DNA from 2 places in the Micromonospora sp. NPDC093243 genome. Region 2 is predicted to be linked to the other one. Evidence: riboswitches for the same ligand, from Rfam matches in the RefSeq annotation. Region 2 holds a riboswitch; the other holds the start of a gene.
What was found. Region 2 has a riboswitch for ZMP and ZTP ahead of ACIP9D_RS12695 (bifunctional 5,10-methylenetetrahydrofolate dehydrogenase/5,10-methenyltetrahydrofolate cyclohydrolase). Riboswitches for the same ligand answer to the same signal wherever they lie in the genome.

Region 1 (15,638 bases), on a different contig from region 2:
GCGACGGTCCGGAACTTCTTGGTGGCCTCGCCGGTCACGGCGGCGGCGAGCAGTTGCAGTCGACCGTCGGGGCGCGACACGAACCGCGGGTCGCGCAGATCGGTGTCCTCGCGGCGCAGCACCGCCGCGGAGCTCCAGGACCGGCCGTCCGGGGAGCTGAGCACCCGGATCACCCCGTCGCCGGAGACGTGCGTGCTGCCTTCGCGGAACGCGCAGAACCACCCGCCGTCGTGCCGGACCAGGTCGGTGAAGGCGCTGTGCGGCGCGCTGTCGCCGATCCGGCGCACCGCCGTGACCTGGACGTCAGTGCTGCGGCCGATCGGTGACAAGGTCATGCGCGGCGGCCTCCTGGGCGTCCGGTCCGGCCGACCACGCTACGGCGCGGGACCGTACGCCCGGGCGGCCCTGCGGCGAACGGCCGGCGAACATCCGGGAACCGCCCGCCGGGAAGGCCACGGCGGATCCGCTGTCCCTGCTGCCGGCTGGAGGGCGAGCTGCCGGCTCCCGATCCCCGGAGGTCGATCCCGCCGTCCCGGTTGACCGACGTGCGGTCGGCCGTCGGGCTGAATCCTCGTCAGTTCGCCTGCGCCGTGCCCTGCGCCCGGTACGCGGCGGCGAGCCGTTTCGGGGCGCGGTCGTACCAGGCCTCGACCATCAGCTCGGTCAGCTCGGCCAGCTCGATGCGCTCCAACCGGACCAGCACCGCGGGATAGCCGTCGAAGTGCGGGGTGGTGAAGTAGACCTCGGGGTCGTCGGCGAGCAGCGCCTCCTTGGCGCCCACGTCGGGCACGCGGGCGCCGAGGATCGGCCCGTCCGGGGCGGCGTCACCGAGGGCGGCCAGGTCGGCCTTGCGCAGCGGGCGCTCCCAGACGAACGGCTTGCCCCGCACCCGCCAGGCCGGCAGCCCGTCGTACGACCCGTGCTCGGTCGTCTCCGGCAGGGTCGCGGCGATTCGTCGCACGTCCTCCCAGCTGGCCATCGCCTCAGGGTACGGCCTCGCGGCGTCAGCGGGACGCCGTCCACTCGGCGAGCACCTGGCCCAGGGCGTGCCGCGCCTCGGCCGTCCGCGCCGGGTCGGCGTTGTCCAGGTTGATCAGCGCCTTCCACAGCGCCCAACCCCGACCGCGCGCCCAGGTCGCCGCGTCGACGGCGAGCGCGTCGCGGAACACCGCCCGGCTGCCGTCGTCGAGCAGCGTCCAGGCGATGACCACGTCGCAGGCGGGGTCGCCGACCCCGCAGCAGCCGAAGTCGATCACCGAGGCGAGCCGCCCGTCGCGCACCAGCAGGTTGCCGTACGCGACGTCGCCGTGGAACCAGACCGGCGGCCCGGCCCAGGTCGCGTCGAGGGCCTCGGCCCAGATCGCGTTGACCGTCTCGACCGGAATCCGCCCACCCAGCCGGTCGATCGCCCGCCGGGTGTCCTCGTCGTACGTGCTCAGCGGGGCGCCGCGCCAGGCGCTGTGCGCGCCGGCCGCCGGCCCGCCACCGGGCTCGACCCGCTGGAGCGCGGCGAGAAAGCCGGCCAGGGTGGTGGCGAACTCGGTGAGGTCGGCGATCCGGTCCCGCCGGGCGGTGCGCCCGTCGATCCACCGGTAGACCGACCACGGGTAGGGGTAGTCCGCAGCCGGCTCGCCCTGAGCCAGCGGGGTGGGCACGTCGAGCGGCAGTCGCGGCCCGAGCACCGGCAGCCACCGCTGCTCCTTGGCCACCTGGAGCGCGTACCCCTCGTCGCTGGGCAGCCGCACGGTCATCGCGTCACCCAGGTGGAAGGTGCGGTTGTCCCAGCCGCCCTCCTCGACCGGGCGCACCGGCAGGCCGGCCCAGCGGGGGAACTGCGCGGCGACGAGCCGGCGTACCAGCGACACGTCGATGCGGTCGCGCAGCGCGACACGAGTGGGCGGTGCCGTCCGGTCCTGGTCCATCCGTCCGAGGCTGGTTGGCCGGCGCCATCCACGCAACCCGTTTCCGCACCGGGCCGCGGCCCCGACACCGCGGGACGTTGCCCGTGGTGGGGCGGCGTGGGAAGGATGGCGGGTGTGGACGTCGAGCAACGGGCTGAGCCGAACGTGACCGACCTGCCGGCCGACGCGCCGCCGGCCTGCCTGGCCGACTACGCCGAGCGGGCCCGGGCGGTGCTCCCGCCGGACGTCTGGGACTACATCGAGGGTGGCAGCGGCGCCGAGGTCACCCTGGGCGCCAACCGCGCCGCCCTGGACCGGGTCGCGGTGCTGCCCCGGGTGCTGCGCGGGGTGGAGGTTCCGGACCTGACCGCCCGGCTGCTCGGGCACCGGTACGCGATGCCGGTCGGGGTGGCGCCGATGGCCTACCAGCGGCTGGTGCATCCCGACGGGGAACTGGCGCTGGCCGCGGCGGCCGGCGCGGCGGGCGTGCCGTACCTGGCCAGCACGCTGGGCAGCACCCCGATCGAGGAGGTGGCGGCGACCGGCGCCCCGGTCTGGTTCCAGCTCTACTGGCTGCGCGACAAGGGGCTCGTGCTGGACCTGCTGGCCCGGGTGCGGGACGCCGGCTGCCAGGCGTTGGTGGTGACCGTGGACGTGCCGGTGCTGGGCCGGCGCCTGCGGGACCTGCGCAACGCGTTCCGGCTCCCGGCGCAGGTGGCCGCCGCGAACCTGCCCAACGGGCGGGACGACCTGGCGCACGGCGGCACCCCCGGGGTGTCCCAGCTGCGAGCGCGCCCCGGTGCGGCCTTCGCCCCGGCGCTGAGCTGGGCCGACCTGGCCTGGCTGCGGGAGCGGATCGACCTGCCGCTGGTGGTCAAGGGCGTGCTCGACCCGCGGGACGCGCAAGACGCCGTACGGGTCGGCGCGGACGCGGTGGTGGTCTCCAACCACGGCGGCCGTCAGCTCGACGGCGCGCCGGCCAGCGTCACCATGCTGCCCGAGGTCGTCGACGCGGTCGGCGACCGGTGCGAGGTGCTGCTGGACAGCGGCGTGCGTGGCGGCACCGACGTGCTGCGGGCGCTGGCGCTCGGCGCCGCCGGTGTGCTGGTCGGCCGGCCGCTGCTCTGGGCGCTGGCCGCCGGTGGGCGGCCCGCCGCCGAGGCGGCGCTGGACCTGCTCGCCACCGAGCTGCGCGACGCGCTGGCCCTGGCCGGGTGCCCCGACTCGGCGGCCGCCGGACAGCTACGCACCGTCGCGTCGGGCTGACCGAGCCGGTCACCGTCACGACGGGTTGACACAGCGCGTTCACCGGGTGGCAAAGCGCGACCGCCGCCGTTTCGGCGTCCTGGATGGACGGTCATAATGGGCCCCATGGTTGCCTGGGAGTACGCCTTGCTGGTCCGCCGCTATCAGGGGCAGGGCCGCAATTTCCACGTCTCGTTCGTCTGGTACGCCCCCGACGGGTCCCGTAAGGACATCACCGCGTACGGCGACACCGCGATCGCGCACCTCAACCGGGTCGGCCGGGACGGCTGGGAACTGGTCTCCGCCGCCGAGGACGTCAACAACGTGCAGGGCAGCACCGAGGTGCACCGCTACCACCTGAAGCGCCCGATCGCCTGAGCCGGCCGCTCAACCGTCCGCCTCCGGTGGCCCAGCCGGTCGCCCGGGGCGCGTAGCGGTAACCCCCCGGCTCACCACCGGCCGGCTGCCGTTCACCCCGCAGTGTTGCTAGCGTTTCCTCCCGCCGCGCGCGTCCAGCGGCGGCGGGAGGAGGAGCAGCGGTGGGTGAGCCCGCAGCCGGGCGCCGGTACGTGGTCGGGGTGGACTTCGGCACGCTCTCCGGCCGAGCCGTGGTGGTCGACGTGGCCGACGGCGCCGAACTGGGCGCGGCGGTGCACCCCTACCGGCACGGGGTGATCACCGGCCGGCTGCCCGACGGGACGCCGCTGCCCCCGGAGTGGGCCCTGCAGGACCCGGCGGATCATCGCGAGGTGCTGCGGGTGGCGGTTCCCGCGGCGCTGCGGGCCGCCGGCGTACGCCCGCGGGACGCGTTGGGCATCGGCGTCGACGCCACCTCCTGCACCGTGCTGCCCACCCTGGCCGACGGCACCCCGCTCTGTGAGCTGCCCGGGCTGCGCGGGCGGCCGCACGCGTACCCGAAGCTGTGGAAGCATCACGCGGCGCAGCGGCAGGCGGACCGGATCAACGCCCTCGCCGCCGAACGCGGCGAGAGCTGGCTGGCCCGCTACGGCGGGCGGGTCTCCGCCGAGTGGCAGCTGGCCAAGGCGTTGGAGCTGCTGGAGGAGGACCCGGAGCTCTTCGACCGGGCGCAGCGCTGGATCGAGACGACCGACTGGATCGTCTGGCAGCTCTGCGGCCGGGAGACCCGCAACGTCTCCGCCGCCGGCTACAAGGGACTGCGCCAGGACGGCAGCTACCCGTCCGCGGACTTCCTCCGCGCGCTGCACCCACGGCTGGACGGGCTGCTGGACCGGGTCGACGGGCCGCTCGCGCCGCTGGGCGCCCGGGCCGGTGGGCTCACCGCCGAGGCGGCCCGGTGGACCGGCCTGCCGCCGGGCATCCCGGTCGCGGTCGGCGCGATCGACGCGCACGTCACCGCGGCGGCGGCCCGCTCGGTCGCGCCGGGCCGGATGCTCGCGGTGCTCGGCACGTCCACCTGTCTGATCATGAACGCGGAGCGGTACCACGAGGTACCCGGGGTCTGCGGCGCCGTCGAGGGCGGGGTCACCGCGGGCAGTTGGGGCTACGAGGCCGGGCAGAGCGGGGTGGGGGACATCTTCGCCTGGTACGTGACGCACGCGCTGCCCGCCGGGTACGCCGCCGAGGCGCAGCGCCGTGGCGAGAGTCCCTACCAGTTGCTCGACCGGCTCGCCGCCGACCAGCCGGTGGGCGGGCACGGATTGCTCGCCCTGGACTGGCAGAGCGGCAACCGCTCGGTGCTGATGGACCACGAGCTGAGCGGGGTGCTGCTCGGGCTGACCCTGGCCACCCGCCCGGAGGAAATCTGGCGGGCGCTGCTGGAGGCCACCGCCTTCGGCGCGCGGACCGTGGTCGAGGCGTTCACCGCGGCCGGGGTCGAGGTCGACGAGCTGACCGCCGCCGGTGGCCTCACCGGTAACCGGCTGCTGCTGCGGATCTACGCCGACGTGCTGAACCGCCCGCTGCACGTGCTCGACTCGGCGCACCCGGCGGCGCTGGGCGCGGCGATCCACGCGGCGGCGGCCGCCGGGGCGTACCCGGACGTGCCGGCCGCCTCGGCCGCGATGGGCGCCCACCGGCGCGAGACCTGGCACCCCGACCCGGCCCGGGCCGCCGCCTACGACGAGCTGTACGCCGAGTACCGCCGCCTGCACGACCACTTCGGCCGCGGCGGCAGCGACGTCCTGCACCGCCTGCGCGCCCTCCGCAACCGCGCCCTAACCCCCTGACCAGCGGTGGCTCCCGCCGATCAAGCAGTTGTGGTGGGGGACGCACTCCGCGAAGCGGGACCATCCGGGCACCACAACTGCATGATCGACAAGCGGGGGTCGGGCGTCAGGTGAGGTCGACGGCGGGGTAGAGGGGGAAGCCGGTCAGCAGCTCGCTGGCCTGGCGGCTGACCTTGTCGGCGATGGCCGGGTCGAGCACGTACTTGGCCTTCGACGCGGTGCCGTCGGCGTTGGCGCCGGGCTTCGTCTGGCTGAGCACGGTGTGGATCAGCTCGGCGGTCTGGTCCATCTCGGCCGCGCCGAGCCCCCGGGTGGTCAGCGCCGGGGTGCCGATCCGGATGCCGGAGGTGTACCAGGCGCCGTTCGGGTCCTGCGGCACCGAGTTGCGGTTGGTGACGATGCCCGCGTCGAGCAGCGCCTGCTCCGCCTGCCGGCCGGTCAGCTCGTACGAGGTGACGTCGATGATCGCCAGGTGGTTGTCGGTGCCGCCGGTGACCAGGTTGGCGCCGCGGCTCAGCAGCCCCTCGGCGAGCGCCTGGGCGTTCGCCACGATCCGCTGGGCGTAGTCGGCGAAGTCCGGGCGGCGGGCCTCGGCGAGCGCGACGGCCTTCGCGGCCATCACGTGCGGCAGCGGGCCGCCGAGCACCATCGGGCAGCCCCGGTCGACCTGGTCGGCCAGCTCCGGCTGGCAGAGCACCATGCCACCGCGCGGGCCGCGCAGCGACTTGTGCGTGGTGGTGGTGACGATGTGCGCGTGGGGCACCGGGTCGAAGTCGCCGGTGAAGACCTTGCCGGCGACCAGCCCGGCGAAGTGCGCCATGTCCACCATGAAGGTGGCGCCCACCGAGTCGGCGATCTCCCGCAGGATCCGGAAGTTGACCTTCCGCGGGTAGGCCGAGTAGCCACCGACCAGGATCAGCGGCTTGAACTCCCGGGCGATCTCCGCGACCTTGTCGTAGTCGATCAAACCGGTCGCCGGGTCGGTGCCGTAGCTGCGCTGGTCGAACATCTTGCCGGAGATGTTCGGCCGGAAACCGTGGGTGAGGTGCCCGCCGGCGTCGAGCGACATGCCGAGCATCCGCTGGTTGCCCAGCTCCCGGCGCAGCGCGAACCAGTCCGCCTCGGTGAGGTCGTTGACCTGGCGGACCTGGGCCTTCTTCAGCGCCGGGGATTCCACCCGGTCGGCCAGCACGGCCCAGAACGCGACCAGGTTGGCGTCGATGCCGGAGTGCGGCTGCACGTACGCGTGCGCCGCGCCGAACAGCTCCCGGGCGTGTTCGGCGGCGAGCGCCTCGACCGTGTCGACGTTCTGGCAGCCGGCGTAGAAGCGGCGGCCCACCGTGCCCTCGGCGTACTTGTCGCTGAACCAGTTGCCCATGGCGAGCAGGGTGGCCGGGGAGGCGTAGTTCTCGCTGGCGATCAGCTTCAGCGACTCGCGCTGGTCACCCAGCTCGGCGGTGATCGCGTCGGCCACCCGGGGCTCGACGGCACGGATCACCTCGAGCGCGCTGCGGAAGGCGGTGGATTCGGCGTTCGGCGACGGCATGCGACCTCCAACTGGCGTACGGAAGGCCCAGGCGCTCGGCATGCGTCCTCATGACGGGGCCGCTCCCCGATGGTTCCCCATCCCCACGCGCCAGTCACGGCCCGCGCCGATCCTACCGGGTCGGCCGGGGCCGGCCAGGCCGACCTCGGCCGCGAGTCGGCCACGGCCCGGGTGGTTGGGCGCGCCGTGGCGGGGCACACGTATCCGGACGGCCGTGATCCGGTGCGGACGCGGCCGGTACTCGCGGGAAGGAGCACGACCATGACCACACCGAGCAGCGACCGGCCGCTCGCCGTGGTGACCGGGGCGTCCAGCGGCATCGGGTACGAACTGGCAGTCCAGTTCGCCGAGCACGGATTCGACCTGGTCATCGCCGCCGAGGACGACGGCATCGAGTCGGCCGCGGCGCGGCTGCGGCGCGACGGCGGCCCTCGGGTCCAGCCGGTCCGCGTCGACCTCGCGCGGCACGAGGGGGTGGAGGAGTTGGCCGCGGCGGTGGCGGCGACCGGGCGCCCGGTCGCCGCGCTGGCGCTCAACGCCGGCCGGGGCGCCGGGGGCGCGTTCGTCGGCGGCACCGACCTGGCCGACGAGTTGAACATCGTCGACCTGAACGTGCGCTCGACGGTGCACCTCGCCAAGCGGATCCTGCCCGGCATGGTGCAGCGGGGGGCCGGCCGGGTGCTGCTCACCTCCTCGATCGCCTCGACGATGCCGGGGCCGTTCCAGGCGGTCTACAACGCCTCGAAGTCGTTCGTGCAGTCCTTCGCCGAGGCGCTGCGCAACGAGCTGAAGGAGACCGGTGTCACGGTGACCTCCCTGATGCCCGGCCCGACCGACACCGAGTTCTTCGAACGGGCCCAGATGCAGGACACCCGGGTGGGCGCCGGCCGTAAGGACGACCCGCGGACGGTGGCCGAGCAGGGCTTCGCGGCGTTGATGAAGGGCGATCAGACGGTGACGGCCGGCTCGCTGATGAACAAGGTGCAGACCGCGGTCGGCAAGATCGTTCCGGACAAGCTCAAGTCCGAGCAGCACCGGAAGATGGCCGAGCCCGGCTCGGCCGACTGAACCTGCGGCACACGCAAGACGGGCCCGGCGATGCCGGGCCCGTCCACGTCTTCGGGGCTGTCAGGCGGTGACCGCGTCCACCGACTTCTTGATCGCCTTCGGGTCGGTCGGCTTGCGCGGCGCGTCGGCCCGCAGCGCGATCATCCGCTCGCCGATCTCCTGGAGCTGCTTGCGGCCGAGCGCCTCACGCACCTTGGGGAACCACTCCTGCTCCTCCTCCTCGACGTGGTGCAGGACGTTCTCGATCAGCACCGTGGTCTTGGCGTTGAAGTGCTCGTCCTCCGCCGTCATGGCGTGCAGCTCGGCGCAGAGCACGTCCGCCACGTGGTGCTCCTCGTACGACTCGAGGATGTCGTCCTCCAGGTCGGGCAGGAGCTTGCGGACCTCCGGGTACATCACCTCGTTCTCCAGGTAGGTGTGCACCGTGAGCGCCTCCACGATCTGCCCCACCAGCTTGCCCCGCTGGCTCGCGGGGCCCTCCTCGGCATCCTGGAAGGCCTTGAACAGGCGGCGCATCTCCTTGTGGTCCTCTTTCAGCAGGACGATGGCATCAGTGGACACCGGCGGACCTCCTCGACTGTGTCAGGTGATCGTCCGGTACCCCGGGACTGAACTGCGGAAACAACTGTCCCTCGAACGGGGTGGGGCCCGGCGCCTGCGCGCCGGGCCCCACCGTCATCCGTGCGATGTGGTCACTTCACCACGTTGTACGCGCTGACCATGCCCGCCCCGTAGAACGAGTTGCGCTTGCCCCCGCTGCAGGTGGCCGGGAAGCCGGGCCGCGGCTCCCAGACGCCCTCCTCGCACGGCAGCGCCTCCGCCGTCCGCTCGAGGAAGGAGGCCAGCTGCCCCGGCGTCATGCCCGGGTGGGCCGACAGCGCCAGGGCCGCGACGCCGGTGGCGTGCGGGCTGGCCATCGAGGTGCCCTGCTTCCAACCCCAGCCGTTGGTCCGCGTCGCCGTGTTGAAGGTGGTCGACAGGATCTGGTCGGTCGTGGTCGGGCTGACGCCTCCGGTACGGAAGCGGCTGTCACCACCGGGAGCGGTGACGTCCACGACGCCGAGGCCGTAGGAGGAGTAGTAGCTCTTCTTTCCGGTCGGTGCGACCGCCGAGACGGTCAGCACACCCGGCGACTCGGCCGGCAGGTCGACGCAGGCGTTGTTGATCTCCCGGACCTCGGGGGTGCCGTTGTTCGGGCTGCCCGCGTCGACGAACTTGTGAGCCAGGTCGACGTTGGAGTTACCGGCGGACGCGATGTTCAGCACGCCCTTGCTCTGCGAGTAGCGGATGGCCCGCTGCACGGCCTGCCACACCGGGCGCTGACGCGCGTCGTTGCGGCAGTTGAACTCCCACGGGTCGATGAAGTAGCTGTTGTTCGTCACCTGCATGCCGTGCTCGGCGGCCCAGACGAAGCCGCAGACTGCCGCCTCCGGGAAGATGTAGCCGTCGTCGTTGACCACCTTGACGGCGGCCACCTTGACGCCCGGAGCGACGCCGGTCACGCCGACGCCGTTGACGGCGGCGGCGATGGTGCCGGCCACGTGGGTGCCGTGGTCGGAGGTGGTCGGGTTCCAGGCCGCCTCGGTGGTGTCGGTGACCCCGCCGACGCAGGACGTGCTCTTGTCCTTGGCGATCTGGCTCGCCAGGTCGGGGTGGCTGCTGGAGATGCCGCTGTCCAGCACGCCCACCAGCACGTCGGGGCTGCCGGCGTTGATGGCGTGCGCCTGCGGGACACCGATCATCGGCATGTCCCACTGCTGGCCGAAGAGGGGTTCCCCGGTCGGGTCCGCGGTGACGTTCGTGGCGTCGGCCGCGGCGACCTGCACGGTCTCGCCCTCGTCGAGCGCGGTGCCCAGGCCGGTGGTGGCGGCGACCGACTCGACTCCGGCGCCGGCCACCGCGGTGGCGAAGGCGGGGTTCGTGGAGCGGACGACGAGCACGCCGATCTGGTCGTAGCTGGCCACCACGCTGCCCTCGGCGGCGGCCACCCGAGCCGCCGCCCGCTCCGTCCCGGCGCCCTGCGGCGCGAGGACCAGGAAGGTGTTCTCCGCGCCGGCGGCCGACGCCGACGGCGCCACCCCCGCGGTCACGGCGAGACCGATGCCGAGCGTCAGTGTGGACGCGGCGGCGAGTGTCTTGCGACGGATCAACTTCACACAGACTCCCAGGGGCCGTTCGCCGCCGGTGCCGCGCCCCAGCGGTGCGGCACCGGCGGGAGGCGGACGGGATGCCGCCTCCGGTGCAACAGCGTCGCAGGGTCGATGTGGCGTTACACACACCTGCGCCCGCAGGACAAATGGCGTCAGACGGTGGCGATGGTGTGCGGGATCTCGTCGAGCAGTTCCCGGGCCAGGAACCCGATCCGGCCGTACTGCGGGACGAGACGCTGACCGCTGACCGCGTGGGCGAACGCCGCCCAGCAGGCGGCCTGCGCCGGATCGGCGCCGCGCGAGAGCAGCCCGGCGAGCAGCCCGGAACGCACATCGCCGCTGCCGGAGGTGCCCAGCCCGGCGTCGCCGCTCTCCTCCCGCCAGCTCCGCCCGTCCGGCGTCGCGATGTGCCCGTAGAGGGAGACCACCGCGTCGTACCGTGCGGCCAGCTCGGCCGCCTCGGCGTCCAGGTCGTCACCCGGCTCCCGGTCGAGCAGGTGCTGGGCCTCGGTGATGTTGGGGGTGAGCACCACCGGCCGGCCGGAGCCGACCAGCAGCTCCGGTGAGTGGCTCAGCGCGCCCAGGGCGTACGCGTCGAGCACCAGCGGAGTCCGCGGTCCGGCCGCGTCGAGCACGACGTGCAGCAGTTGGCGGGTCTCCTCGATGCCCCGCAGCCCCGGGCCGACGGCCACCACGTCCGCCGCCGCCACCAGCTCGCTGAGCTGGTCGTCCGGCCGTCCGGCCAGCGCGCCGTCGCTGGTCTCGGGCAGGCCCACCACCAGCGCCTCGGGCACCTGGATGCTGAGCGCGGCGGCGGTCGACTCGGCGGCGGCCAGTTGCAGCACGCCGGCGCCGGCCCGCAGCGCGGCGACGCCGGCCAGCAGGACCGCGCCGGGAGTGAACCGGGACCCACCGACCACCAGCACCGTGCCCCGGGCCTCCTTGCCCCCGGACGGTACCGGCAACGCCCAGTCGCGCAGCAGCGCCGGCGTGATCACCAGCGGGTCAGACCGGTTCGGCATGGACCTCGTCCTCCCTGGTCGGCCGGGCCCCCTGGCGTCGCAGGTGGCCGACGTCGTTGAAATCGCGCAACGTCAACCGACCGGACTCGTCTGCGGACCAGCCGGTGACCGAACAGTTGGCGATCACGTACTGCCGGGTCAGCGCCATCAGCTCCTCCTCGGTCAGCCCCTCCACCAGGTAACGGACCAGGAAGACCAGCGCGTCGTGGCCGAAGAGCAACACCCGCTGGCCCTCGTGGTCGCGGCGCAGGTCACCGAGGAGCGCGCGCAGGCGCAGCGCGACGTCCGTCCAGGACTCCCCACCGGGCGGCCGGTAGTAGAACTTGCCCAGCCGGTTGCGCCGCTTCGCCTCGTCCGGAAAGCGGGCGACCACACCGTGCGGGGTGAGGCCGTCGAGGATGCCCAGCTCCCGGTCGCGCAGCCGCTCGTCGCGGCTGCACGGGACCCGGGTGCCGGCCAGCGCCAGCTCGGCGGTGCGCAGCGCCCGCAGGTACGGCGAGACCACCGCCACGTCCGGGCGTCGCTCCGGCGGCAGCCCGGCGAGCCACCGCCCGGTGGCCCGGGCCTGCTCCTCCCCGGTCTCCGAGAGCGGCACGTCGGCGTCCCGGTGGGTCACACCGATCAGTTCCGCGCCGCTGGACTCGGCCCGCGTCGCGGCGACGTTCGCCGTGCTCTCCCCGTGCCGGACGATCCAGAGCGCTGCCAGTTCCGCCATGCGGCACCCGGTACCCGACGGTCGCCCCGGGCTAACCCAGCGCGGCGCGGACGGCGGCGGCGAAGCGCTCCGGCGCCTCCACCGGCGTGAAATGCCCGACGTCGGGCAGCGACTCGACGTGGGCGTCGACGAAGAACTCCGCCAGCCGGTCGGACCACTCCCCGGGAAAGAGCGGGTCGTGCCCGGGCCAGAGCACGGTGGTGGGCGCCTCGATCCGCTCGGCCGGATCGGGGGCCCGCTCGGCGGGCACGACCACGTCGGCGACGGACGACAGCAGCGGCGTCACCGCCCGGTAGTCGGTGCGGTCGCCGGGCCAGCCGTGCAGCAGCAGCACGGCCGGACCTTGACCGGAACGGTCGTAGCCGAGTTGGAAGCCGTCCACCGGTGCGGAGCGGGGCATGCGCCGAGCCTAACCGCGCCGGCCGGCCGCGCGCGGCGAGCGTGAACCCGGGCGGCTCGGGTAAGCGCCGGGTCCACGAGAACCGACAGGGGAGGTACGCCGTGGCGACCATGACCAAGGAACAGAAGAGCCCACTGAAGGACAAGAACTACGACCTCATCCGGATGTTGCAGATGTCGTTGGAGCAGGTCTACCGGATGGATTCGTACATCGCCGACGCCGAGCAGCGCGGCGACAGCGAACTCGCCAGCTGGTTCCGCAAGATCCAGGAGAACAGTCGGAAGGCGGGCGACCAGGGCAAGCAGATGCTGATGGCCCGCATGCAGCAGGAACAGCGCTGAGGCGGTAAGGGCGGCCATGGTCGGTCGATCGGTCGGGAATGCCCGGTGGCCGTCTCGGCCGGCCGTGGCGGTACCCACGCCGCGGCTCGCCGGCCGCTACGGTGTGAAACGTGGCGACGGCGGCCGAGGAGATCCAGGTCGGGGAGCGGGTCGTCCGGGTCTCCAGCCCGGACAAGCCCTACTTTCCCGAGCGCGGGCTGACCAAGCTCGACGTCGTCCGCTATTTCCTGGCCGTGGGTGACGGCATCCTGCGCGCGTTGCGGGACCGGCCGACCATGCTGGAGCGCTGGCCGCGCGGGGTGTTCGAGGGCGCGAAGATCGGCACCCGGCAGGACAACCGCGGCGACGCCTTCTACCAGAAGCGGCTGCCCGCGGGCGCGCCCGAGTGGGTGCGCACCGCGCACATCACCTTCCCCAGCGGCCGCACCGCCGACGAGGTGGCACCGAGCGAGCTGGCCGTGGTGATCTGGGCGGCCAACCTCGGCACACTGCGCTTTCACCCGTGGCCGGTCTCCGCGAGCGACGTGGAGCGCCCCGACCAGCTCCGGATCGACCTGGACCCGATGCCGGGCGTCGGCTTCGACCAGGTGGTGCCGGTGGCCCGGGAGGTGCGCGCGTTCCTCGCCGAGCTGGGCCTGACCGGCTACCCGAAGACCACCGGTGGGCGAGGACTGCACATCTACCTCTCCATCGAGCCGAGGTGGGGCTTCGGCGACTGCCGGCGGGCGGTGCTCGCGCTGGGCCGCGAGATGCAGCGGCGGCTGCCCGAGCTGGTCACCACCACCTGGTGGCGGGAGCAGCGGGACCGGCCGGTCTTCGTGGACTACAACCAGATGTCCCGCGACCACACCATGGCCTCGGCCTACTCCATCCGGCCGACGCCCCGGGCGCTGGTCTCCGCGCCGCTGGACTGGGCCGAGCTGGACGACGTCCGGCCGGAGGATTTCGACGTGGTCTCGCTGCCGGCCCGGTTCGCCGAGCGCGGCGACCCGCACGCCGGCCTGGACGAGCGGCGCTTCTCGCTGGAGCCGTTGCTGGAGCTGGCCGACCGGGAGGGGCTGGAGGCGCCACCCGAGCGGTGAGCGCCCGGCGACGTCACGGCCAGGGGCTGCGGGCCCCGTCGAACTCCTCGAAGACCAGCCAGGTGCGGGTGGAGAGCACGCCCGGGATGCTCTGGACCCGGCCGAGCACCACGTCGCGCAGGGCCGCGTTGTCCGGCGCCCGGACCAGCGCCAGCACGTCGTGGTCGCCGCCGAGCAGCGCGGCGTGCTCGATGTAGCGCACCTGGGCCAGCTGCGCGGAGACCTCCCGCCAGGTGTTCTGCTCGATGGTCAGCGCGATGTACGCCGAGGTGCCCAGCCCGGCCGGTTCCGGCGCGACCTGGGCCCGGAAGCCGGTGATCACCCCGTCACGCAGCAGCCGCTCCAAGCGGGCGTACGCGTTCGTGCGCGAGATGTGGATGCGCTCGGCCAGGGTGCGCACCGAGGTGCGGCCGTCCCGGACCAGCTCGTCGAGGATCCGCCGGTCCACCTCGTCCAGCGCCCGGGCCGATCGTCCCGGCGCTGCCGCCGGCGTCGCCTCCGGCCCGGTCTCCTGGCTCACTGAAGCGCCTCCTGCCTGCCATCCGTCCCGCGTTTGCGGTGGATCTTGAGTCAATCATCCGACAGCAGGAGCATAGGCCCACCACACGTCCAGGAGGTCCCCGCCGTGACGACCACACCCCAGGCGGTCCGCAGGGCATCCCCGCGCACCCGACGGCCGGCCACCCCGGCCGATCCGGCGCGCTCGCTGCTGCCGGAAGCGGAACCGGTGCGCCTGCTCGACCCGGCCGGCACCCCGCTGCCCGCCCGTACCGACTATCCGCAGCCGCCGGCCGACGTGCTGCGCGAGCTGTACCGCCGAATGGTTGTCGGCCGCCGCTTCGACGCCCAGTCGACGGCGCTGACCAAGCAGGGCCGGCTCGCGGTCTACCCGTCCTCCCGGGGGCAGGAGGCCTGCCAGGTCGGTGCCGTGCTCGCCGTGCGCGACAGCGACTGGGTCTTCCCGACCTACCGCGAGTCGATGGCGCTGGTCGCCCGGGGCATCGATTCGGTCGAGGTGCTGACCCTGCTGCGCGGCGACTGGCACTGCGGGTACGACCCGGCGGCCCGGCACACCGCGCCGCAGTGCACGCCGCTGGCCACCCAGTGCGTGCACGCCGCCGGCCTGGCCTACGGCGAGGCCCACCAGGGGCGGGACACCGTCGCGCTGGCCTTCATCGGCGACGGCGCGACCAGCGAGGGTGACTTCCACGAGGGAATCAACTTCGCCGCCGTGTTCAAGGCGCCGGTGGTCTTCTTCGTCCAGAACAACCGGTACGCGATCAGCGTCCCGCTGTCCCGCCAGACCGCCGCGCCGTCGCTGGCGTACAAGGGCGTCGGCTACGGGGTGCCCAGCGAGCAGGTCGACGGAAACGACCCGGTGGCGGTGCTCGCGGTGCTCACCCGCGCGGTGGCGCACGCCCGGGCCGGCAACGGGCCGTTCCTGGTCGAGGCGCACACCTACCGGATGGAACCGCACACCAACGCCGACGACCAGACCCGCTACCGCGACGGCGCCGAGGTCGAGGCCTGGCGCGACCGGGATCCGATCGCCCGGCTGGAGACGTACCTGCGCGATCAGGGGGTGATCGACGACGACGCCGTCGCCGCGATCGCCGAGGAGGCCGAGGCGAACGCCGCCGACCTGCGGGTCCGGATGAACGCCCAGCCCACCGTCGACCCGCTCAGCCTCTTCGACCACGTCTACGCCGAGCCGACCCCACAGCTGGTCGAGCAGCGCGAGCAGGTCCGCGCCGAGCTGGCCGCGGCCGAGCAGGAGGGGAACGCCTGATGGCCACCACCATGGCGAAGGCGCTCAACGCGGCGCTGGCCGACGCGATGGCCGACGACGAGCGGGTGGTCGTCTTCGGCGAGGACGTCGGGGCGCTCGGCGGCGTCTTCCGGATCACCGACGGGCTGCAGGCCCGGTTCGGCGACAAGCGCTGCTTCGACACCCCCCTCGC
Region 2 (15,638 bases):
GGACGACGGAGGGGGTCCACCCGTACGACGAGGTCAGCTGGGAGCGCCGGGACGTCGTCATGACGAACTGGCGGGACGGCTCGATCAACTTCGAGCAGCGCGGGGTGGAGTTCCCCGAGTCGTGGAGCGTCAACGCGGCGAACATCGTGACCACCAAGTACTTCCGGGGCGCGGTGGGGACCCCGGAGCGGGAGTGGTCGCTCAAGCAGCTGATCGACCGGGTGGTCACCACCTACCGGACCGCCGGTGAGGAGTACGGCTACTTCGCCAACCCGGCGGACGCCGAGGTCTTCGCCCACGAGCTGACCTGGATGCTGCTCAACCAGGTGTTCAGCTTCAACTCGCCGGTCTGGTTCAACGTGGGCACGCCGTCGCCGCAGCAGGTCAGCGCGTGCTTCATCCTCGCGGTCGACGACTCGATGGACTCGATCCTCGACTGGTACAAGGAGGAGGGGCTGATCTTCAAGGGCGGCTCCGGCTCCGGGGTCAACCTGTCCCGGATCCGTTCCTCCAAGGAGCTGCTCTCCTCCGGCGGCACCGCCTCCGGCCCGGTGAGCTTCATGCGTGGCGCCGACGCCTCGGCCGGCACCATCAAGTCCGGCGGCGCCACCCGGCGGGCGGCCAAGATGGTCATCCTCGACGTGGACCACCCGGACATCGAGGAGTTCGTGGTCACCAAGGCGCGCGAAGAGGACAAGATCCGCGCCCTGCGTGACGCCGGGTTCGACATGGACCTCGGCGGCTCCGACATCGTCAGCGTGCAGTACCAGAACGCCAACAACTCGGTGCGGGTCTCCGACGAGTTCATGACGGCGGTGGAGAACGGCGGCGGCTTCGACCTGCGTGGCCGGCTGGACGGCTCGGTGATCAACACCATTGACGCCAAGAAGCTGTTCCGCACCATCTCCCAGGCCGCCTGGGAGTGCGCCGACCCCGGCCTGCAGTACGACGACACGATCAACGACTGGCACACCTGCCCGGAGACCGGCCGGATCACCGCGTCGAACCCGTGCTCGGAGTACCTGCACCTGGACAACTCCTCGTGCAACCTGGCCTCGCTGAACCTGATGAAGTTCCTCCGCGCCGACGGCAGCTTCGAGGTGGAGAAGTTCGTCAAGTCGGTCGAGTTCGTCATCACCGCGATGGACATCTCGATCTGCTTCGCCGACTTCCCGACCGAGAAGATCGGTGAGACCAGCCGGGCCTACCGGCAGCTCGGCATCGGCTACGCCAACCTCGGCGCGCTGCTGATGGCCTCCGGCATGCCGTACGACTCGGAGCAGGGCCGCTCGGTCGCCGCGGCGATCACCTCGCTGATGACCGGCACCGCCTACCGCCGGTCCGCCGAGCTGGCCGGCGTCGTCGGCCCGTACGACGGCTACGCCCGCAACGCGGAGCCGCACAAGCGGGTCATGCGCAAGCACGCCGCCGCCAACGACGAGATCAAGCCGGCCGGCACCGTGGCCACCGCGATCGTCCGCGAGGCCACCAAGCAGTGGACCCAGGGCAACAAGATCGGCGACAAGAACGGCTGGCGCAACTCGCAGGCCAGCGTCCTCGCGCCGACCGGCACCATCGGCTTCATGATGGACTGCGACACGACCGGCGTGGAGCCGGACCTGGCGCTGGTCAAATTCAAGAAGCTGGTCGGTGGCGGCTCGATGCAGATCGTCAACCAGACCGTTCCGCGCGCGCTGCGCAGCCTCGGCTACCCCGAGGAGCAGGTCGAGGCGATCGTCGAGCACATCGCCGACCACGGCCACGTGGTGGACGCCCCCGGCCTCAAGCCGGAGCACTACCCGGTCTTCGACTGCGCGATGGGCGAGCGCTCCATCGCCCCGATGGGCCACGTGCGGATGATGGCGGCGATCCAGCCGTTCGTCTCCGGCGCCATCTCCAAGACGGTCAACATGCCGGAGGCGGCCACCGTCGAGGACGTCGAGAAGATCTACTTCGAGGGCTGGAAGCTCGGCCTCAAGGCGCTGGCGATCTACCGGGACAACTGCAAGGTCGGCCAGCCGCTCTCGGTGGCCAAGTCCAACAAGGCCACCGAGCCGGCCGCCGTCGAGGCCGCCCCGGCCGCCCCGGCTGCGGTGGAGAAGGTCATCGAGTACCGGCCGGTGCGCAAGCGGCTGCCGAAGAAGCGCCCGTCGGAGACGGTCTCCTTCTCCGTCGGCGGCGCCGAGGGCTACCTCACCGCGTCGTCCTACCCGGACGACGGCCTCGGCGAGGTCTTCCTCAAGATGTCCAAGCAGGGCTCCACCCTGGCCGGGGTGATGGACGCCTTCTCGGTGGCCATCTCCATCGGCCTGCAGTACGGCGTTCCGCTGGAGACGTACGTCAGCAAGTTCACCAACATGCGCTTCGAGCCGGCCGGTATGACCGACGACCCGGACGTGCGGATGGCCGCCTCGGTGATGGACTACATCTTCCGTCGGCTGGCGCTGGACTTCCTGCCCTACGAGCGCCGTGCGGAGCTGGGCATCTTCACCGCCAGCGAGCGGGCCGCCCAGCTGCGGGCCGAGGCCGAGGCGGAGAGCGCCGCAGTGACCGGTGCCGAGCTCACCGCGATGGCCTCGTCCGCCCCGGTCGAGACCAAGCCGGAGGAGCCGAAGACCGGCCCGGTCGCCCAGCCGGCCAAGGAGACCGCCGACATCGTCGCCGCCAAGCCGGCGCCGTCGGTGGGTTCCAGCACGGAGCTGCTGGAGGCCGTGATCGGCAAGGCCGCCGACGCGCCGCTCTGCTTCACCTGCGGTACGAAGATGCGCCCGGCCGGCAGCTGCTACGTCTGCGAGGGCTGCGGCTCCACCAGCGGTTGCAGCTGACGTACGAGCAGCGTCTGCTGCGACGCGGTTGAACGACAGTGGCCGCCCGACCCCGGTACCGGGGTCGGGCGGCCACTGGTATGCGCGGACTTCCGGCTACTGGTTGGCGCGCTCGGCGGCGCGTACGGCGTTGCGGAACAGCATCGCGACGGTGGTCGGCCCGACCCCGCCGACCCGGGGGGTGATGGCGCCGGCGACCTCGGCGCAGGCCTCGTCCACGTCCGGCAGGAGGCGTCGCCCGTCGTAGCGGACGCCGGCGCCGATGACGACGGAACCCGGCTTGACGTGCTCGGGTCGGACGATGCTGGGTACGCCGGCCGCGGCGACGAGGATGTCGGCGCGGCGGGTGTAGCGCGGCCAGTCGGGGACACCGGTGTGTACGACGGTGACGGCCGCGTTCGCGGTCGGGCGCTTCTGCGACAGCAGCATCGCCAGCGGCCGCCCGAGGGTGGCGCCGCGGCCGAGGATGACGACCTCACGGCCGGCGACGGGGATGTCGTAGTACGCCAGCAGCGCTTCGATGCCGGCGGGGGTGCACGGCAGCGGGCCGGGCACGCCGACGGCGAGTCGGCCCATGTTGAGCGGATGCATGCCGTCGACGTCCTTGTCCGGGTCGATGGTCTGCAACGCCGCGTCGTAGTCCAGGTGCGCCGGTACGGGGTACTGCACGAGCAGCCCGTGCACGGCCGGGTCGGCGTTGAAGCGGGCGATGGCCCGGTGCAGGTCGTCCTGGGTGGCGGTGGCGGGCAGGTGCTCGTGCGGGGAGGCGAACCCGAGGGCGGCGGCCTGGCGCTGCTTGATGCCGATGTAGCGCGCGCTGGCGTCGTCGTCCCCGACGAGGATGGTGGCCAGGCTCGGGGTGATTCCACGGCTGGCCAGCCGGGCGGCAGCGGCGGAGGTCTCGGCCAGGACGGCCTCGGCGACGGGCGCGCCGGGCAGCAGCCGGGCCGGGCCCGACGTGGTGATCTCGGTAGATGCGCTGGTCATCTGGGTAGGAACTCCTCGGCGCGGGCGCCCAGGCGGTCGACGCCCGCGAGAGGCTCCCCGATGGTTCCACCATCCCTGTGCCGCCAGTCGCCGGTAGCTCGATGATGCCGTATCACCAGGGCGGACGGGCACGCCGGGGTCAGGGCTGGGCGAAGAGCGGGCCGTAGTTCGACCGGAACATCTTCTCGCCGAGGCGGCGCAGCACCGCGTCGCGAAGCACCGGCGGCAGCCCGGTGGCCCTGTCCCGACGATGGGTCTGGCTGAGCACCCAGTCGGTACGCGGACGGCGGCGCTGCTCGTACCCGCGCAGCGCCCCGGCGAGGCTCTCGGCGGCGGCCAGCGACTCGGCCAGCACCAACGCGTCCTCCAGGGCCATGGCCGCGCCCTGGGCCATGTTCGGCGAGGTGGCGTGCGCGGCGTCACCGACCAGCAGCACCGAGCCCCGCGACCAGGAGTCGAGTACGACCTCCTGGTTCGGCCCGGCGTGCAGGGTGCTCGAGTCGGAGTCGAGGGCGTCGAGCAGGGTGGCGACCGGTTCGGTGAAGCTCGCGCGTAGCTCGTCGCGCCAGCCCGGCCGGTCGGCGACCGGGCCGTCGTTGTAGTAGCAGTACGTCTGCTCGGCGCTGATCGGAATCGTCAGGAACTGCTTGCCGCGCCCCAGCTGCACCGACCAGACCGGCTCGGCGTCGATCCGCGGGGCGAGCCACCGGTAGGCGTACTGGCCGAGGGGGCGTGCCGCCTGCCCGTCGAAGGCGAGCCGGCGGATGGCCGAGTTCACCCCGTCCGCGCCGATCACCAGGTCGTAGCGTTCGGTGCTGCTGTCGTCGAACTCGACCGCGACCCGGTCGCCCTCCTGCACGAGCGCGACCGGCTGATGGCCCCACCGGATCGGGGCGTCCCCGACGCCGGCGAAAAGCGCCTGGTGCAGCCGCGCCCGGGGCAGCGAGACGCAGGGCCCGACGCCCTGCCAGAGGGCGGCGACGTCGATGTCGAAGAGGCGGCGACCACGCTGGTTGGCGCTGCGCTGCCGGGTGATCCGCACGGCGACGTCCGTGACCGCCTCCCGCAGGCCCAACTCGCCCAGCATCCGGGTCGCGTTGCCGGTCAGGTAGATGCCGGTGCCGGAGTCGGCGGGCCCGGTGGAGCGCTCGACGACGTCCACCGTCGCGCCCCACTTCTCCAGCGCGGCGACGGTGGCCAGCCCGGCGACGCCACCGCCGACGATCAGTACCCGGATCCCCTCGCCCCGCACGATCAGTTCCTCCTCGGTGCCCCTACCGCCGGCTGAGCTGCTGCTCGACGTGCCGGCCGGCGGTGAACTCTACGAGGTGCCGGAGGCGGCCGACGTCATCGGGGATACGGGCGCGGGAACCACGGATGAACTGCGCGGGGCCCGGTGGGAGCTGCGTCACGGACCTGGGACAGCGGCCGGGGTGGGTTGCGAGGATCGGGGGATGACGACCGCCGATGCGTACGTCGAGTTCGGCACCCGGGAGACGCGGGGCGTCTCGCCGTCGTACGAGCGTCTGTCGCTCGCGGTGTCCCGCGATCGCGAGCTGCTGGACCTGCTCGACGAGTTGCCGCCGGCCAAGCGGCAGCCCAATCTGCTCTTCGGCGTCGTACGGCTGCTCGGCGGCCCGCTCGACGACCCGGCCGCCTTCCACGACCACGTGGTGGCGAACTGGCCGGCGATCGCGGCGCAGATGCGGGTACGGGCCACCCAGACGAACGAGGCCGGGCGGTGCGCCGTGCTGCTGCCGGTGCTCGCCGCCTTGCCGCAGCCGCTCGCCCTGTTGGAGGTCGGCGCGTCCGCGGGGCTCTGCCTCTACCCCGACCGGTACGCCTACCGCTACGGCGAGCGTCAGGTCGGCGCGGGCGAGCCGGTGCTCGACTGCGCCGCGGTCGGGGTGCCGGTGCCGGCCGCGCGGCCCGAGGTGGTGTGGCGGGCAGGTCTGGACCTGAATCCGCTCGACGTGACCGACCCGGCCGACATCGCCTGGCTGGATGCCCTGATCTGGCCGGAACAGACCCACCGCCGGGCCCGGCTACGCGCCGCGGCCGCCGTCGCCGCGGCCGAGCCACCGCGGCTGGTCCGCGGTGACCTGGTGGACGACCTCCCGGCGCTGGCCGCTCAGGCGCCGGCCGACGCGACGCTGGTGGTGTTCCACACCTCGGTGCTCTACCAGGTGCCCCAGCCCCGGCGCGACGCGTTCGTCGAGCTGGTACGCGCACTGCCCGGCCATTGGCTCGCGAACGAGGCGCCGGAGGTGCTGCCCCACGCCGCGCTGCCGGCGTCGCCCGGCGAGGCGATGCACAACGTGCTCGCGCTGGACGGAACGCCGCTCGCCTGGACCCGGGGGCACGGGCAGGCGATGGTCTGGATGGGGTGACGGTTCGACGCGGAGCTGCCCGCGCGAGCTGACGAAGGCGGCGTCGGGTGAGCGAAGGCTGACCGTCACCGGAACGGGACAGCGCGTGAGATCGATCATCAGTAGGCTCGGGCTCCCGAGGGCCCGACCCTGGTGAGGTGCTCATGGCGAAGCCATCGTTCCCGCGTCCCACGCCGGGTCTTGTGGCCGCGTTCCTGCTGCCACTGCTCTGGGGGCTGGCCGTCGGCTACTGGACGCCGCGCGGGCCGGGCACGGGTTTCGAGGCCGTCGCGTCGGTCGCGGTCAGCCTCGCCGTCGGCCTGGTGGCCGGCTGGCTGAGCCGGTCGCGTTGGGCGATGCTCGCTGGGCCCGCGCTCTTCGCGGTGGCGGTGGAACTGGTGCGGATCCGGCTGCGTGGTCCGACCGTGGACGCCCCGCACCTGAGCGGCTTCGGTTTCGCCGCGCTGCTGCTCGGGCGGGGCCTGCACGGCCTGTTCACGCTGCTGCCGCTGCTGGTCGGCGCGGCCTACGGGGCCGGCCTCGCCCGGCGCGCGACCCGGCCGGTCGCCGGCGAACCGCCAGCCGCCAGCGGACCCGCGGCCACCGGCGAGACGGCCGCGGCTGACCAGTCGGCTGCCGCCGGTGAATCAACCATCGCCGACCAATCGGCTGTCGCTGGCGAGCCAGCCGCCGCCCGGCAACCAACGACTGCGCCGCGCCGGCCGGGTCGGGTGTGGCTGCGCCGGGGTGCCACGGGTCTGCTGGCGGCGGTGGTCCTGCTGGTGGCGGTGGTGGCGGCGCTGCCGGCCCGCACCGACCGGATCAACGGTGGCATCGCCGAGCTGAGCACGGTGGACACCGGGGCCCGCTCGCTGGGGCTGATGCTGCGCGGGGCCGACCCGGCCGCGCCGGTGCTGCTCTTCGTGCCCGGCGGGCCGGGCTCGTCGGAGATCGGCGCGATGCGTCGGCACCTCGCCGCGCTGGAGCAGCGGTTCGTGGTGGCCACCCTGGATCGGCGGGGCGCGGCGAAATCGTGGGACGCCTTCGCGCCGTCGTCGTCGTTCACCCTGGACAGCGAGGTCGCCGATCTCGTCGCCGTGGTGGAGCGGCTACGGACGCGCTTCCGGCAGGAGAAGATCTACCTGGTGGCGCACTCCGGCGGCTCGCTGGTCGGGGTCACCGCCGTGCAGCGCCGCCCCGAGCTGTTTTACGCCTACGTCGGCGTGGGGCAGGCGGTCGACCTGCGGGAAGCCGACCGCCGCCAGTACGCCGACACCGTCGCCTGGGCCCGCCGCACCGGCCGCGACGGCCTCGCCGATCAGCTCACCGAGCTGGGCCCGCCGCCCTACGACCGGATGTACGCCTACGAGGCGCTGCTCGCCAACGAAGCGGGCGCCTTCGACTACGACCGGCCGGGCGTCGGGACGTCGGGGATCGTCGACGTTCCGGAGTACACACTGCTGGAGCAGGTGCACGCGCTCGTCGGGCCGCTGGACGGGTTCGACGCGCTCTACCCGAAGGTGCAGGACGTCGACCTCCGGCGTCAGGTGCGCCAGCTCCAGGTGCCGGTCTGGCTGGTCGACGGCGCCCACGAGGTGCCCGGCCGGCTGGCCCTGCTCAAGGAGTGGTACGACCAGCTCCAGGCGCCCCGCAAGGAGCGGGTGGTCCTCGACGGGGCCGGCCACCGGTCACTCTTCGAGCGACCCGGCCCGTTCACCGACCTGCTGGCCCGGGTCGTCACCGAGACCAGCGGCGTCGGCGTCTGAGCCGCCACCGGCCAGGGCGCGGCCGCGATCGGGTCGTGGTGCCTCAGCCCACCGCGCGCTCGTGGCGGAGCAGCACCACGCCGTTGCCGAAGACCCGGCTCTCGGCCAGCCGCAGCTGCGCCCGCTCGTCCCGGACGGGAAAGAGCGGGCGGCCCCGGCCGAGCAGCACGGGGTGCACGTAGGTCCGGTATTCGTCGACCAGGTCGTGCCGGGCGAAGGCGGCCAGCAGCTCGGCGCCGCTGAGCGCCAGGTCACCGCCGGGCTGGGCCTTGAGCCGGTGCACCTCGTCGGGGTCGACCTCCCGGACGATGGTGGCGTTCCACTCGGCCCGACCGAGCGTGCGTGAGTAGACGATCTTCGGCATGTCACGCCAGATGGCGGCGAACTCCTTCACCGGGGCCGGGCTCGACGGCTCCTGATCGGCCGTCGGCCAGAACGCGGCCATCAACTCGTAGGTGGTCCGTCCGTTGAGGAAGGCGCCCATCGTGCGGAGTTCGGCGTTGAAGTGCTCGTGCAGCTCGTCGTCGACCTGGTGCCAGCTGATGTCACCGCCCGGCCCCTCGAAGTAGCCATCCAGCGAGACGCTCATCTGGACGATGATCTTCCTCATTCGGGCCCCTTCCGCGGCGTCGATGATCCCGGTCGAGCTTGCCCGGACCCTACGACGAAACCGCTGCCGACGCGCCCGGTTCGGCCATGTCCCGCATGGTGCGCAGCGGGGAGAAGACCACGAAGAGACAGGCGCTCCAGGTGCCGAGCACGCAGATCCAGAGTGCCGTCCGCAGGCCCAGCGCCGTGCCGAGCGCCCCACCGACCAGTGCGCCGAGTGGGATCACCCCGAAGCAGATCCACAGGAAGGCCGCGTTGACCCGGCCCAGGATCGCCGGCGGGGTGATCCGTTGCCGGTAGGTCGTGGACGCCACGTTGAACAGCACCGCGTTCGCGGAGAAGGCGGCCAACCCGACGCCGTAGAGCAGCACACCCCAGCCCGGGCGGGCCAGCGGCATCAGCAGGTAGAACGGGCCGGGCACGGCCATCGCCACCCAGATCACCCGGGCCGACCCGATCCAGGCGGCCAGCCGCGCGGCCAGCGCGCCGACGATCAGCCCGCCGACCGCGCTGACCGAGAAGACCAGGCCGACCTGCACCGGTGAGGCGTGCAGTTCGCGCAGCATGAAGGTGACCTCGATCGAGGCGGACGCCATCACGAAGAAGTTCGAGGTGGTGGTGCACGCCAGGATCTTCACCAGGATCGGTTGGCGGCGGATGAAGCCGAGCCCGTCGGTCATCTCCACCCGCAGCGGCACCCGCTCCCGGGGTGCCGGTGGGTTCTCCGGGGCCGCCTCCCGGATCTGCAGCAGGGTCACCGCGCTGAGCAGGAAGGCCAGCCCGTTGCTGAAGAACGTCCGGGTCGCGCCGACCAGCCCGATGAGCACCCCGCTGACCGTCGGGCCGACCAACTCGGCGCCGTCCTGGCTCATGATGAGCTTGGCGTTGCCGTCGACCAGTTGCGCCGCCGGCACCAGTCGGGGCAGCAGGCTCTTGTACGCCACGGTGAAGAAGACCGTCAGCACCCCGGAGAGCCCGACCACCGCGTACAGGAAGCCGAGGGTGAGCTGACCGACCAGCGCGGCCACCGGCAGCGCCAGCATCAGCGCGGCCCGGCCCACGTCACAGAGGATCATCAGCCGGCGCTGGTCCACCCGGTCCGCGACGATCCCGGCCGGCAGGGAGAACACCAGGTACGGCAGCCAGGCCAGGAAGGTGAGCAGCGAGACCTGGAAGACGCTGGCGTGCAGGGTGTCGGCGGCCAGCAGCGGGACCGCCACGCCGGCGATCCGGGTGCCCAACTCGCTGACCGTCTGGCCGCTCCACAGCAGCAGGAAGTTCCGGCTCCGCAGCAGCGACGGTGCTCGGGTGGTCGCGGAGGCCGGCGGATCGGCGACGTGCTGGCTCACGTGCTTGCCTGTCTGTGCGAACGGACACGGTGCCGCGCCGGCGGCGATCCGGGCGGCTCGCCCAGGAGGGCCTCGCGGACCCTACCGGGGGGCTCCACGGGCGGGCGCGGCATTTAAGCCGGCGGGAGGGCTCCGGCGTCCAGCCAGGCCGTGGTCGCGCTCGGGTCGGCGCCGCTCGCCCCGGCCACCAGGAAACCGAGCCGGCGCAGGTGCGCGGCGGCGTCCAGGTCGGTGCCCCCGAGGGCCTGATAGTGGCTGACCAGCAGTCGTCCGCCCGGGGCGACCAGGTGGGTGAGCGCGTGCCGCACCAAATCCGCCCGGCGGGCCACCGGCACCAGGTCGAGCAGCACGTGCACGAAGGTGAACCGGCTGCCGTCGGCCGGCCGCCAGTCGATCGCGTTGCCCGCCGTGATCCGGTCCGCCCAGTGCGGCAGCCGGGCCCGGGCCGCCGCGACCAGTCCGGGGGCCAGGTCGACGCCGTACGGCTCGACCCGGTGGCCGCGCTCGGCCGCCCACTCCCGCACCGACTCCATCAGCAGCCCGTTGGCGCAGCCCAGGTCGAGGAAGCTGCCGTCCCGGTCGATCCCGTCGACCACCATCTCCCGGCCGGCGCGCCACGCCGCCGCGTCCCCGCCGAACCCCGAGCCCTGCTGCGGCGTCGACCCGCGCAGGTACGCCGGCTCCAGCAGCCGCCGGCTGTCGGCGTACCAGCCGGCGTCGTCCTGGCGAGCGTAGGAGCGCTGCCCGTCCCGTACCGCGGTCGCCTCGGCCGCGCGCCCGGCGGCGGCCAGCCGCTCGGCGATCACCTCGGCCGGTCCGGTGATCAGCGCCACCCGGGCGTGCGGCCGACCGCCGGCATAGCGGTCGCCGTCGGCCCAGACGTACCAATGGTCGCCGTCTGCGGCGAACGGGTGCATCCGCTGCCGCCGGAACCCGGCGGTCTCCAACGGGATCCGCAGGCCCGCGTCGAGCAGCCAGTGCTCGCCGGGCCGCACCGACCCGCCGGGCAGCCGGGGCCGGCCGTCCGCATCAGGCACGGCGGCGCAGCTCCCGTCCGGCAGGAACGCCACCACCGTCAACCGGCCGACCGCGTCCCGCGCGGGGTCGGTCTCGCACAGTCGGTACGGCATCAGGTGAGCCTCCGCCGGACAGACCGCCCACGCCACCGGTTATCGGCCCACCGCCACCAGCCGCCGCCGGCCGAACTGCGCGGCACGGGTACGGTCCGGAGGCCGCTCCGGCCGGTCGGGCGGCGGAACGGAGGTCCCGGCGGTGTCCGTCGCGCTCATCACCCTCGGCGGCACCATCGCGATGGGCGGGGTGGACCGGGCGCGACCCGGCGTGGTCACCCGACTCACCGGCGCGGACCTCACCGCCGCCGTGCCGGGCCTCGACGAGCTGGGCGTACCGCTGGAGGTCCGCGACGTCCACGCGGTGCCCAGCGCCAACCTCACCTACCGTCAGTTGCTCGACGTGGTCGACGACGCGTCGCGGGCGGTGGCCGGCGGGGCGACCGGGGTGGTGGTCACCCAGGGCACCGACACGCTCGAGGAGTCCGCGTTCCTGACCGACCTGGTGTGGCCGCACACCGCGCCGCTGGTGTTCACCGGCGCGATGCGCAATCCCACGCTGGCGGGCGCCGACGGGCCGGCGAACCTGCTCGCCGCCGCCCGGGTCGCCGCCGCGCAGGCGGCCCGCGACCTCGGCGTGCTGGTCGTGGTCAACGACGAGGTGCACGCCGCCCGCTTCGTCCGCAAGACGCACAGCACCAGCACCGCGACCTTCGCCTCGCCGAACGCCGGACCGATCGGGTAGGTGATCGAGGGGGAGGTGCGGGTGCTGGCCCGGCCGCCGCGTCGCGATGCACTGCCACCGGTCGACCCGGACCGGCTCGACGCCACCCGGGTCGCCCTCTACCCGGTCACCCTGGACGACGACGGCCTGCTCCTGGCAGGGGTCACCGACACCCACCACGGGCTGGTGGTCGCCAGCTTCGGGGTGGGGCACGTGCCGGCGGCGTTGGCCCCGGTGCTGGGTGACCTCGCCGGCCGGATGCCGGTGCTGCTCACCTCCCGGTCCGGGGCGGGCTCGGTGCTGCGCCAGACGTACGGGGCGGTCGGCTCGGAGACCGACCTGCAGCGGCGCGGGCTGCTCAACGGCGGACTGCTCGACCCGTACAAGGCGCGGGTGCTGCTGCGGCTGCTGCTCGCCGCCGGCCTGGAGGGTGCGGCGCTGGTCGATGTGCTGGCCCGGTTCCGCTGACCGCCGGCCGGTGTTCCTAGACTGCGCCGGTGACCGGTGAGCGACGTCCGCTGGCGCCCCGGGCGCTGACCGAGCCGCACCCGTCCCGGCTGCCGCCCGAGCACCCGGACCGGGAGCGGGTGCTGGCCGCGCACACCGCCGCCCTGACCGCCGGGGAGGCCGGCTACCTCGATCCGGCGAGCGGACTCTTCGTGCTCACCGCCGGTTTCCTGGCCCGGCGGGGCACCTGCTGCGGCCGCGGCTGCCGGCACTGCCCGTACGTCGACGACTGACCCGGCGCGGTCTTTCGGCACCACGTCTTCCGTCCGGCGGGGGATGCCCGTACGGTGTCCGACGGACAACGGCGGGCACCCCCCGCCGGACGATCGCGGAGGTTCCATTGCGCGCCCGGATCTGGCTCGTCGCCTCGGCCGTACTGCTGACCGCCGGGTGCGCGTCGGAGCGCGAGCCGGTGGCGGTGCCACCGCCGGCGCCGGTCGCGGTCGACGTGGCCGCCGCCTCCTCCGGCGGCGCCTGCCGGCTGCTGGACTTCGCGGTGATCGAGAAGCACGTCAAGGCCCGGTTCGACGTGGCGGCGGCGAGCGAGCGCGGTGACACGCACAGCTGCGTGGTGCGGGCCGACAAGGCCACCCTGCCGGAGCTGACCCTGACCGTCACCGAGACCTCGATGGACAAGGCGACCTTCGCCGCCGACGTGGTGCCGGACTCGGCCGCCAAGGTCACCGGGCTGGGTCAGCAGGCGTTCCGGCGGGCCACCGCCGCGACGGGCGGGCACGGCCCGGTCGCGGAGGTCGGTTGGCTCTCCAGCGACGGTCGGCTGGCCACGCTGAGCTGGGTCAGCCCGCGCGGCACCGCGAAGGCGGCCGTTGACAAGATCGCCGCGGAGCTGGTGGCGCTGGCCAAGAAGCTCAACACCCGGGCGTTGTGACGCAGATCGCCCGGCGACTCCCCGTCACCGGACGGGAGGCCGCCGGGCCACGGCTGACGGTCAGCCGGCGGCGACGAAGACCCGGGACGCGACCTCGCGGGGCAGCCGGATGCGGTCGCCCGACCGGTCGATCGACACCCCGTCGCGCTCCTGGGCCACGGTCACCGTGGCGCCCGGGTCGACGCCGGCGGCGTGCAGCTGGCGCAGTACGTCGGCGTTGGTCTGCACGCTCTCGCAGATCCGGCGGACCACCACCGGCCCGGAGAGGCCGGGGAAGGCCAGATTGCGCTCGCCCTCGACCACCGAGGCCGCCTCCGGCTCGGGCGAGCCGAGCTCCTCCAGCCCCGGGATCGGGTTGCCGTACGGCGAGCGGGTCGGCCGGTTGAGCAGGTCGTAGACCCGCTTCTCGACGGCGTCGCTCATCACGTGCTCCCACCGGCAGGCCTCGTCGTGGGCCTCCTCGTAGGGCATGCCGATCACGTTCACCAGCAGCAGCTCGGCGAGTCGGTGCTTGCGCATCACCGAGACGGCGGTGTTGCGGCCCTGCGAGGTGAGCATCAGGTGCCGGTCGCCCTCGACCGTGAGCAGGCCGTCGCGCTCCATCCGGGCGACCGTCTGGCTCACCGTGGGACCGCTCTGCTTCAAGCGCTCGGCGATCCGGGCGCGCAGCGGCGGCACACCCTCCTCCTCGAGCTCGAGGATGGTGCGCAGGTACATCTCCGTCGTGTCGACCAGGTCGTGTCTGTTCACTTCCGTCCCCTTTCGGCGGCGGAGTCAACTGCGCGATCAGTCGAAACAACCAGGTCGTGTCTCACAGCAGTGGTCCTCCGGTGATCGATGTTACCGCGTTGTACGAGTAACGACCGCCGCCGAACCGCGGGCTTGCCGTGCGGATGGTGTTCACTGGTCGCCATGTCCGGTACCGACGATCTGCTGGTCGAGCCCGACCGGCTCGCCGCCGAGCTCGACTCCGCCGATCCGCCCACCCTGCTCGACGTCCGCTGGCGCCTGGTCGGCCCGCCCGGCCGGGACGACTACGCCGTCGGCCACCTGCCCGGCGCGATCTTCGTCGACCTGGACACCGCCCTCTGCGGGCCGCCCGGCGCCGCCGGCCGGCACCCGCTGCCCGACCCGGCGGCGCTGCAGGCGACGCTGCGGGCCGCCGGCGTGCGGGCCGGTCACCCCGTCGTGGTGTACGACGGCGGCGACGGCATGGCCGCGGCCCGCGCCTGGTGGACGCTGCGCTGGGCCGGGCACCGGCAGGTCCGCCTGCTGCACGGCGGCTACCCGGCCTGGCTCGCCGCCGGCCTGCCCGGCACGGTCGAGGTGCCGCAGCCGGAGCCGGGCGACGTGACGGTCCGGCCCGGCGCGCTGCCGGTGCTCGACGCGGCGGCAGCCGCGCGACTCGCGGCCGGCGACGGGCTGCTGCTGGACGTGCGGGCCGCGCCGCGCTACCGGGGCGAGACCGAGCCGATCGACCCGGTGGCCGGGCACGTCCCGGGCGCGGCGAACCTGCCCGCCCCGGAGTACGTGGGCCCGGGCGGACGTTTCCCGGCCGCCGAGGCGCTGCGTGCGCGGTTCGCCGCGGCCGGGGTGGCCGACGAGCAACCGGTCGGGGCGTACTGCGGCTCCGGGGTGACCGCCGCGCAGGCGGTGCTCGCCCTGCACCTCGCCGGCCGGCCGGACGCCGCGCTCTACGTCGGATCGTGGAGCAACTGGGTGGCCGACCCGGCCCGCCCGGTCGCCACCGGGCCGACACCCGGGGCCTGAGCAGCGCGTGCGGTGGGGCACCGCCGGTCCACGTGCGACGATGGGCTCATGTCCGACGACACGGTGGTGGTGTGGGACGAGTCCCTGCTCGCCTACGACATGGGTGACCATCCGCTCGACCCGGTCCGGGTGGAGCTGACCGTCGCGCTCGCCCGCGAGCTCGGCGTTCTCGACCGGCCGGGGGTGCGCCTGGTCAAGCCGGAGCCGGCCGACGACGCGCTGCTCACCCGGGTGCACGACCCGCGCTATCTGGCGGCCGTGCGGGCCGCGCCGAGCGACCCGCTCTTCGCGGGCTTCGGCCTGGGCACCTCCGACAATCCGGTCTTCGACGGGATGCACGAGGCCAGCGCGCTGATCACCGGGGCGAGCGTGGCCGCCGCCGAGGCGGTCTGGCGGGGCGAGGCCCGCCGGGCGGTCAACGTGGCCGGCGGGCTGCACCACGCGATGCCGGCCCGGGCCGCCGGCTTCTGCGTCTACAACGACCCGGCGGTGGCCATCGCCCGCCTGCTCGACCTCGGCGCCGAGCGGATCGCGTACGTGGACGTGGACGTGCACCACGGCGACGGCGTGCAGCAGGTCTTCTGGAACGACCCGCGGGTGTTGACGGTCAGCCTGCACGAGACCCCGCTCGCTCTCTTCCCCGGCACCGGCTTCCCGGACGAGACCGGCGGCCCCGGCGCGGAGGGCACCGCGGTCAACATGCCGCTGCCCCCGGGCGTCAACGACGCGGGCTGGCAGCGCGCGTTCCACGCGATCGTTCCGTCGGTGCTGCG

Region 1: it holds a riboswitch for ZMP and ZTP, as region 2 does, so the genes downstream of both, ACIP9D_RS01485 (glycine hydroxymethyltransferase) here and ACIP9D_RS12695 (bifunctional 5,10-methylenetetrahydrofolate dehydrogenase/5,10-methenyltetrahydrofolate cyclohydrolase) in region 2, are expected to answer to the same signal.

Annotation. Positions count from the first base shown of each region.
Region 1 covers NZ_JBIVNT010000001.1:297,577-313,214, reverse strand. The annotation lists gene ACIP9D_RS01515 (sialidase family protein) at 1-335, opposite strand, end outside; gene ACIP9D_RS01510 (MmcQ/YjbR family DNA-binding protein) at 575-979, opposite strand; gene ACIP9D_RS01505 (aminoglycoside phosphotransferase family protein) at 1,005-1,922, opposite strand; gene ACIP9D_RS01500 (alpha-hydroxy acid oxidase) at 2,067-3,167, shown strand; gene ACIP9D_RS01495 (hypothetical protein) at 3,264-3,524, shown strand; gene ACIP9D_RS01490 (ribulokinase) at 3,686-5,353, shown strand; gene ACIP9D_RS01485 (glycine hydroxymethyltransferase) at 5,460-6,899, opposite strand; ZMP/ZTP riboswitch at 6,918-7,007, opposite strand; gene ACIP9D_RS01480 (SDR family NAD(P)-dependent oxidoreductase) at 7,161-7,967, shown strand; gene ACIP9D_RS01475 (hemerythrin domain-containing protein) at 8,028-8,528, opposite strand; gene ACIP9D_RS01470 (S8 family serine peptidase) at 8,660-10,123, opposite strand; gene ACIP9D_RS01465 (NAD(P)H-hydrate dehydratase) at 10,270-11,139, opposite strand; gene ACIP9D_RS01460 (histidine phosphatase family protein) at 11,123-11,854, opposite strand; gene ACIP9D_RS01455 (alpha/beta hydrolase) at 11,886-12,254, opposite strand; gene ACIP9D_RS01450 (hypothetical protein) at 12,365-12,595, shown strand; gene ACIP9D_RS01445 (DNA primase small subunit domain-containing protein) at 12,706-13,677, shown strand; gene ACIP9D_RS01440 (Lrp/AsnC family transcriptional regulator) at 13,691-14,197, opposite strand; gene pdhA (pyruvate dehydrogenase (acetyl-transferring) E1 component subunit alpha) at 14,270-15,466, shown strand; gene ACIP9D_RS01430 (alpha-ketoacid dehydrogenase subunit beta) at 15,463-15,638, shown strand, end outside.
Region 2 covers NZ_JBIVNT010000003.1:664,643-680,280, forward strand. The annotation lists gene ACIP9D_RS12690 (vitamin B12-dependent ribonucleotide reductase) at 1-2,825, shown strand, start outside; gene ACIP9D_RS12695 (bifunctional 5,10-methylenetetrahydrofolate dehydrogenase/5,10-methenyltetrahydrofolate cyclohydrolase) at 2,922-3,812, opposite strand; ZMP/ZTP riboswitch at 3,832-3,913, opposite strand; gene ACIP9D_RS12700 (FAD-dependent monooxygenase) at 3,952-5,064, opposite strand; gene ACIP9D_RS12705 (DUF2332 domain-containing protein) at 5,267-6,202, shown strand; gene ACIP9D_RS12710 (alpha/beta hydrolase) at 6,346-7,947, shown strand; gene ACIP9D_RS12715 (dihydrofolate reductase family protein) at 7,991-8,557, opposite strand; gene ACIP9D_RS12720 (MFS transporter) at 8,607-9,905, opposite strand; gene ACIP9D_RS12725 (class I SAM-dependent methyltransferase) at 10,019-11,035, opposite strand; gene ACIP9D_RS12730 (asparaginase domain-containing protein) at 11,178-11,720, shown strand; gene ACIP9D_RS12735 (hypothetical protein) at 11,721-12,167, shown strand; gene ACIP9D_RS12740 (DUF5522 domain-containing protein) at 12,197-12,439, shown strand; gene ACIP9D_RS12745 (hypothetical protein) at 12,547-13,095, shown strand; gene ACIP9D_RS12750 (metal-dependent transcriptional regulator) at 13,156-13,845, opposite strand; gene ACIP9D_RS12755 (sulfurtransferase) at 14,008-14,865, shown strand; gene ACIP9D_RS12760 (acetoin utilization protein AcuC) at 14,914-15,638, shown strand, end outside.